DNA from 2 places in the Paenibacillus sp. S02 genome. Region 1 is predicted to be linked to the other one. Evidence: riboswitches for the same ligand, from Rfam matches in the RefSeq annotation. Region 1 holds a riboswitch; the other holds the start of a gene.
The links. Region 1 has a riboswitch for cobalamin ahead of KAI36_RS26085 (ABC transporter substrate-binding protein). Riboswitches for the same ligand answer to the same signal wherever they lie in the genome.

Region 1 (7,992 bases):
TCTTCATCGGAAGGGCACTCAGCACCTCGGAAATTCCGAAGCTCTTCTTAGCAATGACATTAATAAAGGAGTGCGGATCATAAGGCGCACCATAGTTGTACCAGAAGTACAGATCAAACTGGTTGGATCTAAGGCGCTTGATTTGAACCGTCAGCTCCAGTCCGGTCAGGTTCACTTTGACACCCAGTTCTCCCCATTCGGCCTGAATGGTTTCAGCCATCGCCTTTTGGATCGGATCGGTTTTATCAAAAATCAGCTCAAAATCCAGCTGTTGTCCGTCTTTTTCCCGTACCGTACCGCCTGCGGGCAGCTTCCAGCCAGCCTCATCCAGCAATGCTTTGGATTTTTCCACATCATAGCCAACAGGCTGTAAGTCCACATTCGTATACGGATAGTTTTTAGATAAAACCGTATCCGCTTTTTCCTCCAGCCCCGAGGTCACACCTTCCACCATTGCCTGCTTGTTAAAGCCATGCTGGAGTGCCAGACGTACCCGAAGGTCTGCCAGCTTGGGATTGGATGAGTTGAGTAACAGGCTTCTTGTACCGACAGGCTCGGACAGCGTGGTAACATACTGATTCGTGTCGCGAAGCTGTTTGAAAGCATCCAAACTAATGACACCCTCTCCATAAATCAGATCCAAGTCGCCTTTCTCAAAGGCCATTACACGGGTTTCACCATCGGGAATGATTTTTACCGTAATTTTATCCACCTTCGGTGCAGTACCCCAATAGTTCGGATTACGCTTAAAGGTTGCATATTCATCTTGCTTGTATTCATCTAGCATCCAAGGTCCTGTACCTACAGGTTTCTTAATTCCTTTGGACGTATCTCCATCATCCGGGAACCCAGCTTCACCCAGAAAACGGAACGGGCGAACGACAGACAAATCCTGAAGCACTGGGTAGTATGGCTCTTTGAGCGTCATTCGGAAGGTGCTGTCATCTACAGCTTCAGTTTTGTCGAGAACGCCTACTATACCAAGCCAGCTGTGCGTTTTCTCATTTTTCATGATAGCATCAAAGTTCTTTTTGACAATGGCCGCATTAAATAGCGTTCCATCCGAAAATTTCACACCTTTGCGCAGCTTAAACGTATATATTTTGCCGTCCTTGGATATAGTCCAGGATTCAGCCAAAGCAGGCTCCAGCTTACCTCCTTGCTTGTAGCTGACTAACGGCTCATAAATCATAGATTGTGCAAAAAGTTGGGAAGGATTGTATACGTGAGGATTCATCGTACCAATGTCACGCGGCCACGATAGTGTGATCGACTTTTCATTGGCAGCTCCGTCAGTTGAGGTGGATGCAGGCGTGTTCTCCTGCTTCGCACAACCCAAAACAACGGATAATAAGAGGAGCGCCACCAACATAAGGGTGGCAGTCTTGCGGTGTCGAACGGACATCAATGTATTTCCCCTTTTCTATATATGTGATAATGATTATCATAATCATATTTAGAATAGGTACCACGTTCTATTTTGTCAACAATATTCGACAAGCAATCCTCATATTTATTTTAAATTTGTTTAATATTAAATTTATGGCTTAATTCTCCAACGTTTGAAACAGAGTACGCGTGTACTCATGCTGTAACAAGTCTTCATCCCATTCCTTAAATATTTCCACGATCTCCCCCTGAACCATGACGGCAACGCGATCACAAAACTGACGAGTAGATTGGAGATCGTGAGTGATGAATAGGTAGGACAACTGACGTTCCATCTGCATTCTTTTGAGCATGTCCAGTACAGAAGACTGCGTTGTCGTATCCAGATTGGCGATCGATTCATCGAACAAGATAATATCCGGCTCCACCGCCAACGCTCGGGCAATACATACCCGCTGTTTTTGCCCGCCACTCAGCTGTGCTGGGTATTTTTCCAGACTGTCAGCCTCCAATCCTACTGATTCCAATAGGGACAGACAAATATCCAGCGCCTGCGCTTTTCGCTCAGGAAAATAGTTGTGGATCGGCTCCATTAAAATATCTCGAATCGTCATACGAGGATGCAATGAGGAGGACGAATCCTGTGCAACCAACTGGATTCGCTTGTACAGCTGAACGTCCTTCATCTTTTCGAAATGTATAGGCTGATGATCCAGCCAAATCTCCCCTGAGGTCAACGACTCCAGCCCTAGAATACATTGTGCCAGCGTGCTTTTGCCACTTCCACTTTCTCCTACCAGTCCAAGACATTCCCCCTGTCGTAACTCCAGACTCACCTTCTTCACGGCCTGCTCGCTATCTTGCGTGCTGAACCAGCCTTTTCTCCGTTTACGGACAGGGTATGCTTTGGTCACATTCTTCAATTCCAGCATCACTGGTGCATCCTTCCTTCCGGGCTCATCTCCAACACTCGATCCGCTATGCGACTCATACCCTGGCGATCATGTGAAATCAACAATATGGTGAGATCAAAGTCTTCTCTCAGCTGTTGCAGCAATGCCAAAACCTTGTCGCGGTTGATAACATCCAACGCCGTAGTAGGCTCGTCGGCAATAAAGAGGCTCGGACCGGAGCTTAACATTGCAGCCAGCAGCACCCTTTGACACATGCCTCCGCTTAGTTCAAAAGGATATGACGACAAAATATGCTCAGGATCTGCAAACCCAACCTTGCGGAGCAGAGAGCGCAAATAGGCCTCCCGCACTGGAGTAGCGCCTCCTCTGGCTATCTCCGTGGCACGGCTCAGCATCTGCCGCATCCGTGGCAGCACGCCCTGCGGGTGGACTTGCTGCGGTGCAGTGTGGGATGGGACAGCATCAGCGTGCTCCGGCACTATCTGGTCGTGCGGCATCGGACGCCGCCCGTGCAGTCTAAGCGTATCCATCAGTTGGGCGCGGACAGTCCGGATCGGATTCAACCCGCTCAGCGATTGTTGAATGAGCAGGGCAATATCCTCTCGGCGCAGCCTTTGCCAGCGCCGTTCCTGGAACGGGAGAATGTCTTCCCCGTTATAGTAGATACGCCCTTGCGTAACACCGATACCTGACTCCAGCATGCCTGCGATTGCGTGTGCGGTCAGGCTCTTGCCGCATCCGCTCGGTCCGGTCAGGGCCACAATCTCCCCTGAATATATGGAAAAGCTCACATCCCGCAGCAGTGGTTTGCTCCCGCTTCCGCTTGCTCCTACGCCTGTGCGGCAGACTTCCAAATGTTCCACGTGTAACAACGGTTTTCGCCCTGCCACTTGTTCTAACGTATCCTTGCCCCCAAGGGCTATTTGATCTTCCACTATTTGGCCGCCCCCTTTTCCGAAAAGCGGTCGCCCAAAAGCTGGCAGGCAAGTACGAATAGCATAATCGCCAAGCCCGGGAAAATCATGACATGCGGAGCCACCTGAAAATATGAGGTTGCATCATGCAGCATCACGCCCCACTCTGGCTTGGGCGGCTGCACACCCAGTCCAAGAAAGGACAGCCCAGCGATCATCAGCACCACGCGTCCGATATCCCATACCGCATAAACCAACAACTGCGGCAACGCTTGTGGCAATACATAACGTCTCAGTATACGTACGTGTGAATTGCCGGATAAACGGGCATACCGAACGTAGTCCTCCTGACAGGCTTTTTGAACCAGACTACGGATATACCGGACATAGCCCGCCCACCGTACCGCAATAATCGCAAGAGTCATGTTAACAAAACCCGGGCCCAAAATGCCCACAATTGCCACCGTTAAAATAATATCAGGAAAAGCCAGTACGCCGTCGATTCCCCGCATAATCAGCTGATCCACGCGTCCGCGCACATAACCAATGAGCAACCCTATAGGCAGACTGAAGCACAGCGTAGCTACAGTAATTGCACATGCGATTAGCACGCTCGTCCGAATCCCGTAAATTAGCCGTGACAGCACATCCCGACCCAGATGATCCGTACCGAAAGGATATTTCCGACTGGGTGGTGCCAGACGGTTCAAAAGATCCACTTGAAGAGGATCATGAGGAGCGACCCATGGAGCCAATAACCCAAGCAGCACAATCAGGCCAAACAGTACGCCTCCTGCCAGCAAGCTCCCTTGAAAGGAAAGCCGTATCTTTTTCATTTTCAGCTTCCCCCTTAACGCAAACGTAGCCTCGGATCTATCGCCGTCTGGACCACATCCACCAAACACTGAACTCCTACAATTAAAAATACGGCGAAAATAACATACCCCTGAATCACCGGATAATCTCGCTGTGTAATCGCATCTATAAAATACTTGCCCAACCCCGGCCATGAAAAAATGGTCTCGACGATGACATTACCTGCCAACATAAATGATAGATTGGTACCTAGCAGTGTAATCATAGGCAGAACCGCATGCTTAAATATCTCAAAAAATAGGATATGCATACGTGAAAAGCCTCGAGCCTTCGCTGCTTTCACAAAATTCCGGTCACCCAGTTCCAGCATTTGAGCGCGCAGTACACGGGCTTGCACAGCTCCCAAACCTGCGCCAAGAGTCAGCGCTGGGAGCACTAGATGTGTCCAGTCCTCCCTTCCCATGGATGGGAGCCAGCCCAAGCGAACGGAGAATAGATAGATCAACAGAAACCCAAGCCAAAAAGAGGGAATCGACGATCCCAGCAGGGCAAACAGCCTGCCCAGACGATCCAGTAGGCCGCTGATTTTTAGCGAGGCAGCCAGTCCCAGCCCCAGCGTAAGCACCGTCATGACGGCAAAGCCCGCAGCAGCTAGCTCCACAGTAGCAGGCAGTCTGTTCCATAGTTCGGCTAGCACGGATTCCTTGGATACATACGAGGTACCCCAATGCCCCGTGAACACATCTCGCAGCCAGTTCACATATTGAATATGAAGCGGCTCGTTTAAGCCCAGTTCCTGCCGTAGCGTCGTCAACGCCTCCTCAGAGGCAGGGACATTATGTGCGGTGAGCAAAATGGTAGCAGGGTCACCAGGAGCCAGCCTCATCAGTACAAAAGTCAGCGTGGATACAACGAATACAATGATGAGCAGCTGCGCCACACGTTCCAGTATAAAACGAATCATAGGATACGCAGCTCGTTATTCCGCAATATCGGATTGCGCTGTAATGTAGTAATACTCGATCGGATGGGGTGTAAAACCCTTCACCCCTTTTTTCACACCAAACACATTATCAGGATGCACAATGAACGACTGTGGCAAATCCGTATTGATGATATCCAGCGCTTGTAGTGTCACAGCATTACGCTGCGCTGTATCCTTCGCCAGCTTCAAGCGGTTAAGAATACTCTCTAGCGGCTTGGAACTATACCGGCTTACATTGGCTTCGCTTTTCGAAGAATAAAACATGTCCATAAAATATTGCGGCTCTCCTGTATGAGCAGTAAGCATACTGTACATAGCAAAATCCCAATCGTTTTTGGTCAACGCCTCATCGATATTTTCCACCTTGCGAATCTTGACCTGGATTCCCTCTTTCAGCAATTGGCTTTGGATGACCTCAGCCATAACAGAGAGCTCCGGACGCTGAGGGAAAGTCAGCAGCGTAACCTCGAACGGCTTGCCTTGCTTAGTCCATGTCCCTTGGGCGTCCTTCTGCCAGCCATCCTTCGTTAACAACTGCTCCGCCGTTCCGTCCAGCGCTTTACGCTCAACTTTACCGAAGGGAAGAATGCTCGGGAATGGGCTGCTTGCTTCCGTACCGAAGCCCCTCATGACGGCACTCACAATCGATGTGCGTGGAATTAGGCTGTCCACCACCTTACGGTTCGCCGCATCCTTGAATACTGGCGATTCCATATTGTACACGATCATATGGGTGCGCAAGGAGGGAGCCGACAGCACTTGTAGCTTGTCGTTCTTTTTCAGTACCTCTGCGTTATCAACCGGAATATCCGTCGCTACGTCCACCTCGCCGGATTGCAGCGCCATCAGGCGCGAATTCCCGTCCGTAATGAACTTCATCGTCGCTTCAGCCAGTCGTGCCTTCTCGCCCCAATATCCGTCATAACGCTCTACGACCAAGGATTGGTCCTTGTTGAACGCTTTGATTTTAAAGGCGCCTGTCATCGCTGGGTAACTCTGCTCATCTTTCATCGATGCCACATCCAGTACAATCGTCGATGGATCAGCCAGATTGGACACCAGCGCCGCGTTCGGCTGGTTTGTCGTGATTTTCAAAGCCAGCGGGCCGCTTACATCAATGGACTTCACATTTAGTAAATCCTTCGCCAGATGGCTTTTCTCGATAGAGCGCAGCAAAGACGCTTTTACACTTGCTGCATCCATACTCTTTCCATCATGAAAAGTGACTTTATCCTGCAAGCTGAACGTCCAAACTGTAGGACTATCCTGCTTCCACTCCTTTGCCAGCCAAGCCACAGGCTCCAGCTTTTCATTCAAACGCACCAGAGTCTCACCTGCACCGGATCGCATCACATCCCAGCTATTATCTCCGTGTGGGTCAACGCCTGACGGTTTCCATGTATACGCCATTACCAGCTTTTTACCTGCCGCTGTTTGTTGTGCTGACGCGTTTTCACCTTTGCCGGAGCTATCCGACGTCTTATTGCTGGCACATCCCGAAAGAGCCATAACTGTCAGCAACAGCATCACCCCTGTACATATCAACCATGAACGCCTGCTACGATTGCTAATCATTCGATGAATCCCCCTCTATCTTGTAAAAGCATATAAACCTAACGCAAAACGCGAAAAAAGCATTCCGGACTACTTGATCAGCAGTCAGAAATGCTTTCATTATAAAATGTCAAAACTCACCTCGAAGCCAACTCCAAAAACATAGAAGGGATCAGATCGGTTTCAGACATTCCGTATGCAGCACGCCTAACCACCTCCCCAGCATCCCGTGGGTCTGACAGTGATGTCAAAACAGGCAGGTCTCCTGACTCCAGGCGCATCTTTCAGGCCTTCCCGGTTCTTCACAGTTCCAGTGGCTGTTCTGAAAGCTCCAGCAGTATCCTGCTGATGCCTGTATACAGTGGCGGGCCCGTGTCGGAATCAACCGAACTTCCCTTTTAAGTGAACACGCTCAACAACCATCTACATGGTCTCAACAAAACCCCGTACATAGAGTCGTCCGGCTCACACCTGTTTTCTTCCTTTATTTCTTTCAATTACGATCTTATTTTGTTGTCACAGGCTTGTCAATAAATGCTGCACAATATTTTAAATTTGAATGATGTGGCGAGAATAAAGGTGATGTCTATTCATTGCGTGCACGAAATGAACGTGCTAAAATTAGGTATAGAGATAATCATCGTGTCCGTATACTAAAAAGAGTCTTCGCCGCGCCAACGGCAAAGACTCTAGGACTTGAAAGGCTGTGGATCACCACCACGGCGCGCTGCATAACTAAATGTTAATGCAAACGAAACCCACCGTTAGGGGCCAACCTAATTACGCGGTGGGTTTTCGCTTGTTCCGAAATTTTCGACGTAGCCAGCGATAAAGTTTACGAATACTAAACACCAGACTTAGTAACGTAACCACCCAACGCAACACATCGTAGCACGACACAAGTGTGACCATCGGCTTCACCCCCTTTCGGGAAGCTGCACCGTGGTCCGAAAACATCCACCACTATTCAAAATCCATAAGGTAAATTATACCACGACCTCGCCCACTACTCTAGCAAATTCCTCTAGTAAATAAATCAACTTAAGAGTTAACTTTAGCGCCACTGCACAGTCGGACAGGGCCAATATCTATATGTCCCCAGACGGCAAAAGGGTATCTACTATTTAGGCAGCGCCTCTCAGAAAAATCAGGAGGAAGGACGCGGCGTGTACTATTATGACTTTACTTCGAAAATCCAAACCCCGATCTTTATACAGGAAGAGGGTTTCATCAATAACTTCATGCTGCTTAATAAATAACTAGTTCTGGATAATTCCATGCCAAAAAGCCGGAAAAGAGGCATACGTCCTCTCTCTCCGGCTATCTTTATTTATTCCTAATCATCAAACCTTCTGTGGAACCTCCTGAACCGTCACGCTTTTGACCGATTCGCCCTGTTTTCTCGTCAAAACGATGTTCA
Region 2 (7,992 bases), 1.8 Mb from region 1:
TCGGTAGCTGAACAAGGCATCAGCCGCATCCATCCACCCGTCCAAATGCAATCCGCCCGTCAACCAAACCCAGACAACAAGCGTAAGAATCGCACACGGCAACGGCGGCAGCACCATAGAAGTAAGCGCCGCAAAGGCCCAGACAATGATGCCAATAACTACTCCCACCAGCGGATAATAACTTGCACTGCGTTTAAGCAAATCCGGGGAAAAATCCAATTCCGCCTTCACCGGAAGACGCGTTAAAAATTGAAAAGCCGCAGCAACAGCCTGACGTTCGCGGCTCATAGCTTATATTCCAACTGTTTGAGTTCTACGGGAATGCCCGCCGTCACCAAAAATACTTCATCACAAAGACGGGCAATCCGCTGATTCATAATCCCACTTAAATCCCGATACAGCCGACCAAGCGGATATTCGGGCACAATACCGTCACCAACCTCGTTAGTCACGATGACGAGCTGCCCCGGATACTGCTCCACAGCTGTCGCCAGTTCATTAATGGCAGCTCTGGATGCAGCTTCGCCGTCCTCGCCTGCGGCCAGCAGCACGTTCGACAGCCACAAAGTCAGGCAGTCGACTAGCACCATAGGCGCGGGTGATGGCTGCGACGCTTGATCGCCGCCAAGCCGTCGCAGCAGCTCCGGCAGCGCCTGCGCTTCCTCCAGCGTCTGCCAGTCGTATCCGGCAGACTCGCGCTGGACCCGATGAAGGGCGATGCGCTCCTTCATCTCCATGTCATAGGCTTGCGCCGTTGCAATGTAGCAGGCGCCAGGCGCGCGCGACATGCATAATCGCTCGGCAAAGCCGCTTTTCCCGCTGCGTGCCCCGCCGGTCACGAGCGCTTTCATCGCTGCGCGGCTCCCTGACCGTCCGATACGCCTGCATCGGCAAAGGTCGCCATTTCGCGCATAATGCGGCACGCCGCATCAATCAGGTGCAAGCTAAGCGCACCGCCTGTGCCCTCCCCGAGCCGCATGTCCAAATGAAGCATGGGCTCCAGCTTGAGCTGGCGGAGCACCGCCGCGTGCCCGCGCTCGTCCGAGGCATGCGAAGCAAGCATGTACGCAGCGCTTGCAGGCGCAAGTGTACGCGCTGCGAGGGCGGCTGCGCCTGAAATAAAGCCGTCCAACACAACTGGACAGCGATGTGCGGCTGCCCCAAGGATGACTCCTGCCAAGGCGGCAATCTCCAGACCGCCGACCTTAGTGAGCACGTCGAGCCCATCATTTGCATCTGGCTGGTTCACGTCCAATGCGCGGCAGACAACCGATATTTTACGGGTAAGCCCAGCCATATCTACACCCGTTCCCCGGCCTACGATAACTTCCGGCTCCAGTCCGGTGAGAGCACATACGACCGCAGCGCTGGCTGTCGTATTCCCGATGCCCAGCTCTCCGGTAACGAATAGCCGTGTGCCACCTTTGACCGCTTCTGCTACGGCTTCAGCTCCGGCCAAAACCGCCTGTTCCGCTTCCGTACGCAGCATCGCTGGCCCTTTAGCTATATTCGAAGTCCCCATGCGTACCTTAAGGTCCACCAGATTCGCGTGAGCGACATCCGCATTCACGCCAACATCTACCACCTTGACATCTGCGCCCGCATGGCGTGCCAGCACATTAATTGCCGCGCCACCTGACAGCATGTTATACAGCATTTGCTGTGTAACCTCAGCCGGAAAGGCACTGACTCCCTCTTCACACACCCCGTGATCCGCAGCCATGACCATAACCGTTTTACGATCAAATTCAGGCTTGTCCACTCCTGTAATTCCTGCTAGCTGAATGGCCACACTTTCCAACTTTCCAAGACTTCCCGGTGGCTTTGTTAATTGGTCCAAATGAGCTGAAGCTGCCGAGGCCGCCACCCCATCCGGCTGGGCAATGCTATCGATCAGCTGACGCAGCTTGTTGTTCATACCTTCCACTCCCTGCTCTTTTTAAGTGTGTTTCATCGTTTATTTAATCTGCTGTATCCGAAGCACTCCTGCGCAGCAAGAGCTGCGGCACACCGCTATCGGGATGCGGAAGCATCACAGGCTCAACACCGTATACTCGTCGAATCCGATCCTCGGTTAATAACTTCGATGAAGCTCCCAATCCTTCAACCATTCCATCTTTGAGTACAAGCAAATCTTCGCAAAATTGGGCTGTCAAGTTAAGATCATGCAAGACCGCAATAATCGTCACACCCGTTTCTTGGCGCCAATCTGCCAGCAGTTCCATAAATTCAAGCTGATAGCGCAAGTCCAGATAGGTCGTAGGCTCGTCCAGCAGCAATATTCGTGGCTCCTGCACCATTACTTTTGCCAAAGCTACACGCTGTCGCTGTCCCCCACTCAAGCGGTCCAATGCTCTGTCCGCCAGCGTGGTAAGACCCAATCGCTCTAGCACGCGATCCGTGATCGCCTCCACATCAACACCCTTTTCCCTGCCTAGCCAGTCCTGATGAGGAAAACGTCCCATTTCTACGACTTCCCTGACGGTGTATCCCACTGGAGGAAGCCCTTCTTGTTGGAGTACGGCTATGAGACGGGAAAGCTCTTTTCTGCTGTAGCTACCGACCTTTTTGCCATAGATATGAACGTTTCCCGAAGTTGGCTGATCTACACCGGAAAGTAAATGCAGCAAGGTCGATTTTCCACTGCCGTTCGGACCAATAATCCCCCACCAAGTTCCTTCGTCGACGCTCCAGCTTATATTCTTTAACGCATGGAACTCTCCATAGGCACGTGTCAGACCCGCTACCTCTAATGCCCGATCACGTACCTTCTGTGATTCACTTTGTTCTGTCACAGCAGTTCCCCCCTGCGCAGCTTCTTGTTCCGGTACAGGAGATATGCGAAGAACGGTGCCCCAACAAAGGCCGTCATCACGCCCAGAGGAATTTCCGTGGGGGCTAACAACGTGCGAGCCGCCGTATCTGCCCAAGCCATAAAAATAGCTCCACCGAGCGCAGATAATGGAACAATCATCCGGTAATCAGGACCTGTCACCAGACGAATGATATGCGGTACAACGAGTCCCACAAAGCCAATCACTCCACATACCGAGACAGCGGCTGCTGTCAGCAGCGTGGAAATGATCAGAACAGATAGCTTCGTCGCATCTACATGAACTCCCATGTGAGCCGCCTGACGTTCACCCAAAGCCAAAATATTCAGCACACGTGCCCGGTTCCATAGAAATACCAGTCCTATGACCACATAAGGTAAAAGGATTCCTGTATATGACCAACCGCGCAGACTAAGACTTCCCATCGTCCAGTACAATATTTCATTGACCGTCTCCTTCGACATGGCTGTCAGAAAGGAAACAACCGCTCCCAGAAAGGATTGCATCACCACACCCGACAAAATGAGACTTTGTGTCGGAATTTTTTTACCTTCCCGTGCCAACGTCAGCACCATCCACAGCGTCAGCATTCCGGTCGTAAATGCCACTAGCGGCAACGTCCATATGCCAACAAATGAAAATTGAAGGCCCCAATAAATCAGTACTGCCGCTCCTACCGAAGCCCCCGAGGATACCCCCAGTGTATACGGATCAGCCAAAGGATTACGCAGCACACCCTGAAATCCGGCTCCTGCCAGCGCCAACGCTGCCCCTACCAACATTCCCAGTAACACTCGTGGCAATCTGACCTTCAAAATAATCTGCTCTGAGGATGTGTTCCAATCCGGTGTAAACGTATCGCCTAACCACGGAAGGTGGTTAACCAGAATGCCCATGATCTGGCTGACCGGAAGCTTGGCCGAGCCGATGCCAAGACAGAGCAGCAGCGTCAGCAACAGCAGGACAAGACCTGTCCCTCCAAAGCCGATCAGTTTACGGTTCATTTGAAAATTTCAGGATACACGCCCTTGGCCACTTCCTTGAGACCTTCCGTTACGCGTGGACCCGGACGACTGATCAAATTATCATCCACGGCAAATACCCGGTTGTGGCGAACAGCCGATATTTGATCCCATCCACTGCGAGCTTTAATGATTTCGCCGAGCGTTTGACCAGTTTTGTCGTCCTTGACACTTTTGCTGTACAAAATCACGTCAGGGTTCGCAGCAATAATATTTTCCTCACTAATTTGGTACCACCCCTTCTGCGTGGCACCTACATTTTCGCCGCCCGCCAACGTAATCAGCTCGTCCATAAACTCGCCTTTACCAACTGTCCAGCCTGGTGAAAACTCGACGTATACCCGCAGCTTCTGCCCTTTACCGATATTTTTAATTCCTTCTTTCACTTCAGCTACATCTGCTCTCATCTTGTCAGTCACCGCTCTCGCTTCTTTCTGATGATCGGTGATTTTCCCATACAATTCGATGTTAGCCATGACATCTTCAACTGTCTTCGGTTCCGTTTTAAAAATCATAATTCCCATGTCGCGCAGCTTGGTCGTAGCCTGTTCACTAAGTGATATCCCTGCAAAAACGACTTCCGGGTTAGCAGCAATGATCGCCTCTTCGTTCGGTTTCATAATACCGCCCACTTTAGGCTTTTTCGTAGCTGCTTCTGGGTAATCAGAGTAGTCGGAGACACCGACAATTTCCTTATCCAGCCCGATGGCGAACAGCGCCTCGGTTTCTGCCGGGGAGACGGAAACGATTTTATCCGGCGCTTTTTTGAATGTAAATTCCTGTCCTGTTGCATCCTTAACTGTGAGTGGGTAAACTGTTTTGCCCGGAGGCTCTTGTGCGGTTACGGTCTGTCCCGGCTGCTGTGAAGAATTCTGGTTCTCTTTATTTTCAGCATTTTTCCCATTAGCTCCACATGCACTCAGCACAACTGCCAAAATCAGAACCAATAGACCTGTTGTCCAAACCTTTATTTTTTTTCCTGCCATGATTTGCACCCCTTCATAAAAAAATCGTTAAGAGCGTTACTTGAACATCATCAGATATCTTCTAAATCCAGCCTTCTTTTCCTATCAAAAAAAACCCCGCATCCTCATATCAGGACACAGGGGTCACGTTAGCGCAGATCGTGCGCAGGCGGCAGCTTCTTTCCGCATGGACAGTCACTGCGAACACGTCATCCTTTCCTCGAAGGACTATGGTGACAGGCGGACGGGCAGGTATCCTGACTTATGGTAAAATGCATGTCCTGAAATTCTTTCATATGCTTAGTAGCACATAAAGTAGGACTAACGAGCATGTTTCCATTTACAGTGGCGGGACCGCGCCGGACTCACACCGACTTCCCTTTTAACAGCGCAGGCAAGGGAAACCATAGTTTCATCACGCTGCGCCGACCTCGTCTGCTGGATATTTGATGTAGTGGTAGTCAAGCCGTTCTTTTACTTGATGATTATAGGTTAAAAAGAGGCGGCTTACAACCCAAACAGCCTCTTTTTCCGCTGGTGTCTAACCTAATGAGGAAGCATTTCTGCTATGTAATTGTGCCGTCCTGCCAACCTCAATTGAATCCTAAATGCTTCTCCCGGCCTCGGATTCAGACTCCAAAAATCATGACCCGGTATCAGCATGCAAGCCAACTGACGAATTACGCCACCATGCGTAACGACCAAAACTGAGGGCGGCGCAGCAGTCAAATCCATGGGTTGAACTTCCATAGCAACACGCCATTCATACAGAGAGTCAAGAAATTTCCGTAGACGATTCACAAAATCTGCCCAAGACTCTCCTCCAGGAGGGGTTATCCGTTGCGGCTCATCAATCCAAGCGCGATACAACGACACATCCTTGAGCATGTCATACGTTTTTCCATCCCACTCGCCAAAATGAAGCTCTCGCAGACGTGGTTCCATTATAGGAGACATCGTAGATAGGGAAACTCCAGACGTCAATTCTGATTCCGGCACAATGATCTGCAAGGTCTGGCGACATCGCATTAAATCGCTGCAATAGATTCGAGCAAAGGACTGCCCTTGCAATTTTTCTTGCAAAGGCTTTAATTCCTGCTCTGCTCCCGGTAGCAAACCTAAGTCGGAGTGTCCCAGATATCGACGTTCCTTGTTCCATAAGGTTGTGCCGTGACGAACTAACACGAGTTCCATGTCCCAATGCAGATCTTCTTTAGCATCATACGGCACCTTATCCTCCTGTGAGTTCGGACTTTGTGCGTATTCTACTGTCCTTTTTGCTGCTATATCTTGTTTCAAGATCATGTCACTTCCTGCTCGATCATTATTCAGTGTGTCACTCCTCACCGCACCCATCCCAAGGCAAAACAACCTGCGGCTCCTAACAAACACAATCCTACAAACATACTGGACACGGCGAACATCAGCTGGATCGTATGCCGTATATCTTTCGACTCTAGCGGTCGTATCCAATCGCCCATGTATGCACGAAAGGAGCGCACGCCATGATACACATTATAGCCTCCAAGACGAATCCCCAGTGCACCAGCAACAGCCGATTCCGGGAAGCCACTGTTCGGGCTTGGGTGCAGACGAGCGTCTCGCTTGACTGTGCGCCAGCTTCTTGCAGCATCTCGCTTGTACATCCACGCCGCTACCACAAGCATTGCCGCTGTCAGGCGTGCCGGAATGTAGTTAGCGACATCATCCAGACGTGCTGAAGCCCAGCCTAAATGCAGATACTTTTCATTTTTATAGCCAACCATGGAATCAAGCGTATTCACAGCACGATAAGCCAGCGCCAAGGGTGCTCCCCCGATCAAGGCATAAAAAAGCGGGGAAATAATCGCGTCCACGATATTTTCAGCGACCGTTTCGACGGTACCGCGTACAATCTCAGGCTCATCAAGCTGTTGCGTATCCCGCCCAACTATCATGCCCAGCTCCCGCCGTGCCGCAGCCAGGTCATCCGCCTGTAACGCTCGGTATACTGCCATTCCTGCGTCCTTTAGTCCTTTGGAAGCAATCGTGGTCGCAATCAGCACCATTTCTACGCCGACAGACAACCACGGATGAATCCAGGCAAGCAAGTGCAATAGCGCCCAGGCGAGCGTAAAGGAGCCTCCCGCCACAATGAGTGGAAGCAGTATACCCGCACGTTTCAACCCCCGGTCACTTCGGGCCTGGCGGCGAATCGCTTTTTCCAATGCTGAAATGGCATGTCCCATACCGATGACTGGATGCGGCAACCACCTCGGGTCACCGATCAGCCTGTCCAAAAGATAGGCTGCCAGGATAATCAAGCTAACTGTCACGCCGCTGCTCCTCCTCCAGTACTTCACCCAATACAGACAGCAGCCTGTCATTGGCTTCTGCATCCTTAACCGCAATCCGAAAATGGCTCGTCGTCAGTCCCGGATACATAGCACAGCTACGTATAAGAATTCCGCGTTGTCCAAGCGCCTGCTGAATCGCCGATGCGCTCCACGTACCCGGCGCCCTTGCCAGCACGTAATTGGCTTCGCCGGGAACGACACCGCAGCCCCATTCCGCCAAGGCGGTCAACAGGCGGTTGCGCTCCGTAGCAATCAGCTCCTGTGTTTGGCGCTCATATGCTTGCCCACTTCTCAAACACGCCTCCCCAGCCAGCAACGCCAATCCATTCACACTCCAGGTCACTTGTTTGGCCGTCATTCGCCGGATATAGTCCGGATGAGCAATCGCATAGCCCAATCGCAAGCCAGGAATGGCATAAAATTTGGTCATTGACCGGATCAAAATCACATGAGGATAGCGATCCAGCACAGGCAGCAGTGAGATTCGCCGTTCCAGCGGAATAAAATCAATGAATGCTTCATCCACCACTAGCACGGTACCCGTTTTGCCAGCCGCCCCTGCCAGCTCAAACAACTCCTGCTCACCATATTGCACACCATTTGGATTATTCGGCTGCCCGAGGAACAAAACATCTACCTGCTCCATGAGCTGAAGGATGTCCTCCACGTCCGCCTTCCATTGAAGCGAGGCCTTCCCATACACCCGGTTGACCTCGGCTCCGAATTTGCCAGCCAGCTCCGCATATTCTGAAAAACATGGCTCCACTGTACCCACACGCTTGGGAGCGAGTCCCAATAGCAGGAGCGCCATACTTTCAGCTGCTCCGTTTCCGAT

Region 2: it holds a riboswitch for cobalamin, as region 1 does, so the genes downstream of both, KAI36_RS06865 (ABC transporter substrate-binding protein) here and KAI36_RS26085 (ABC transporter substrate-binding protein) in region 1, are expected to answer to the same signal.

Annotation. Positions count from the first base shown of each region.
Region 1 is NZ_CP073682.1:5,859,078-5,867,069, forward strand. It holds gene nikA (nickel ABC transporter substrate-binding protein) at 1-1,405, opposite strand, end outside; gene KAI36_RS26065 (ABC transporter ATP-binding protein) at 1,548-2,324, opposite strand; gene KAI36_RS26070 (ATP-binding cassette domain-containing protein) at 2,321-3,238, opposite strand; gene nikC (nickel transporter permease) at 3,238-4,053, opposite strand; gene nikB (nickel ABC transporter permease) at 4,068-4,997, opposite strand; gene KAI36_RS26085 (ABC transporter substrate-binding protein) at 5,013-6,593, opposite strand; cobalamin riboswitch at 6,811-7,014, opposite strand; gene KAI36_RS26090 (nucleobase:cation symporter-2 family protein) at 7,916-7,992, opposite strand, start outside.
Region 2 is NZ_CP073682.1:1,577,847-1,585,838, reverse strand. It holds gene cobS (adenosylcobinamide-GDP ribazoletransferase) at 1-288, opposite strand, end outside; gene cobU (bifunctional adenosylcobinamide kinase/adenosylcobinamide-phosphate guanylyltransferase) at 285-851, opposite strand; gene cobT (nicotinate-nucleotide--dimethylbenzimidazole phosphoribosyltransferase) at 848-1,918, opposite strand; gene KAI36_RS06875 (ABC transporter ATP-binding protein) at 1,962-2,795, opposite strand; gene KAI36_RS06870 (FecCD family ABC transporter permease) at 2,792-3,838, opposite strand; gene KAI36_RS06865 (ABC transporter substrate-binding protein) at 3,835-4,842, opposite strand; cobalamin riboswitch at 5,052-5,245, opposite strand; gene KAI36_RS06860 (histidine phosphatase family protein) at 5,368-6,126, opposite strand; gene cbiB (adenosylcobinamide-phosphate synthase CbiB) at 6,165-7,136, opposite strand; gene cobD (threonine-phosphate decarboxylase CobD) at 7,126-7,992, opposite strand, start outside.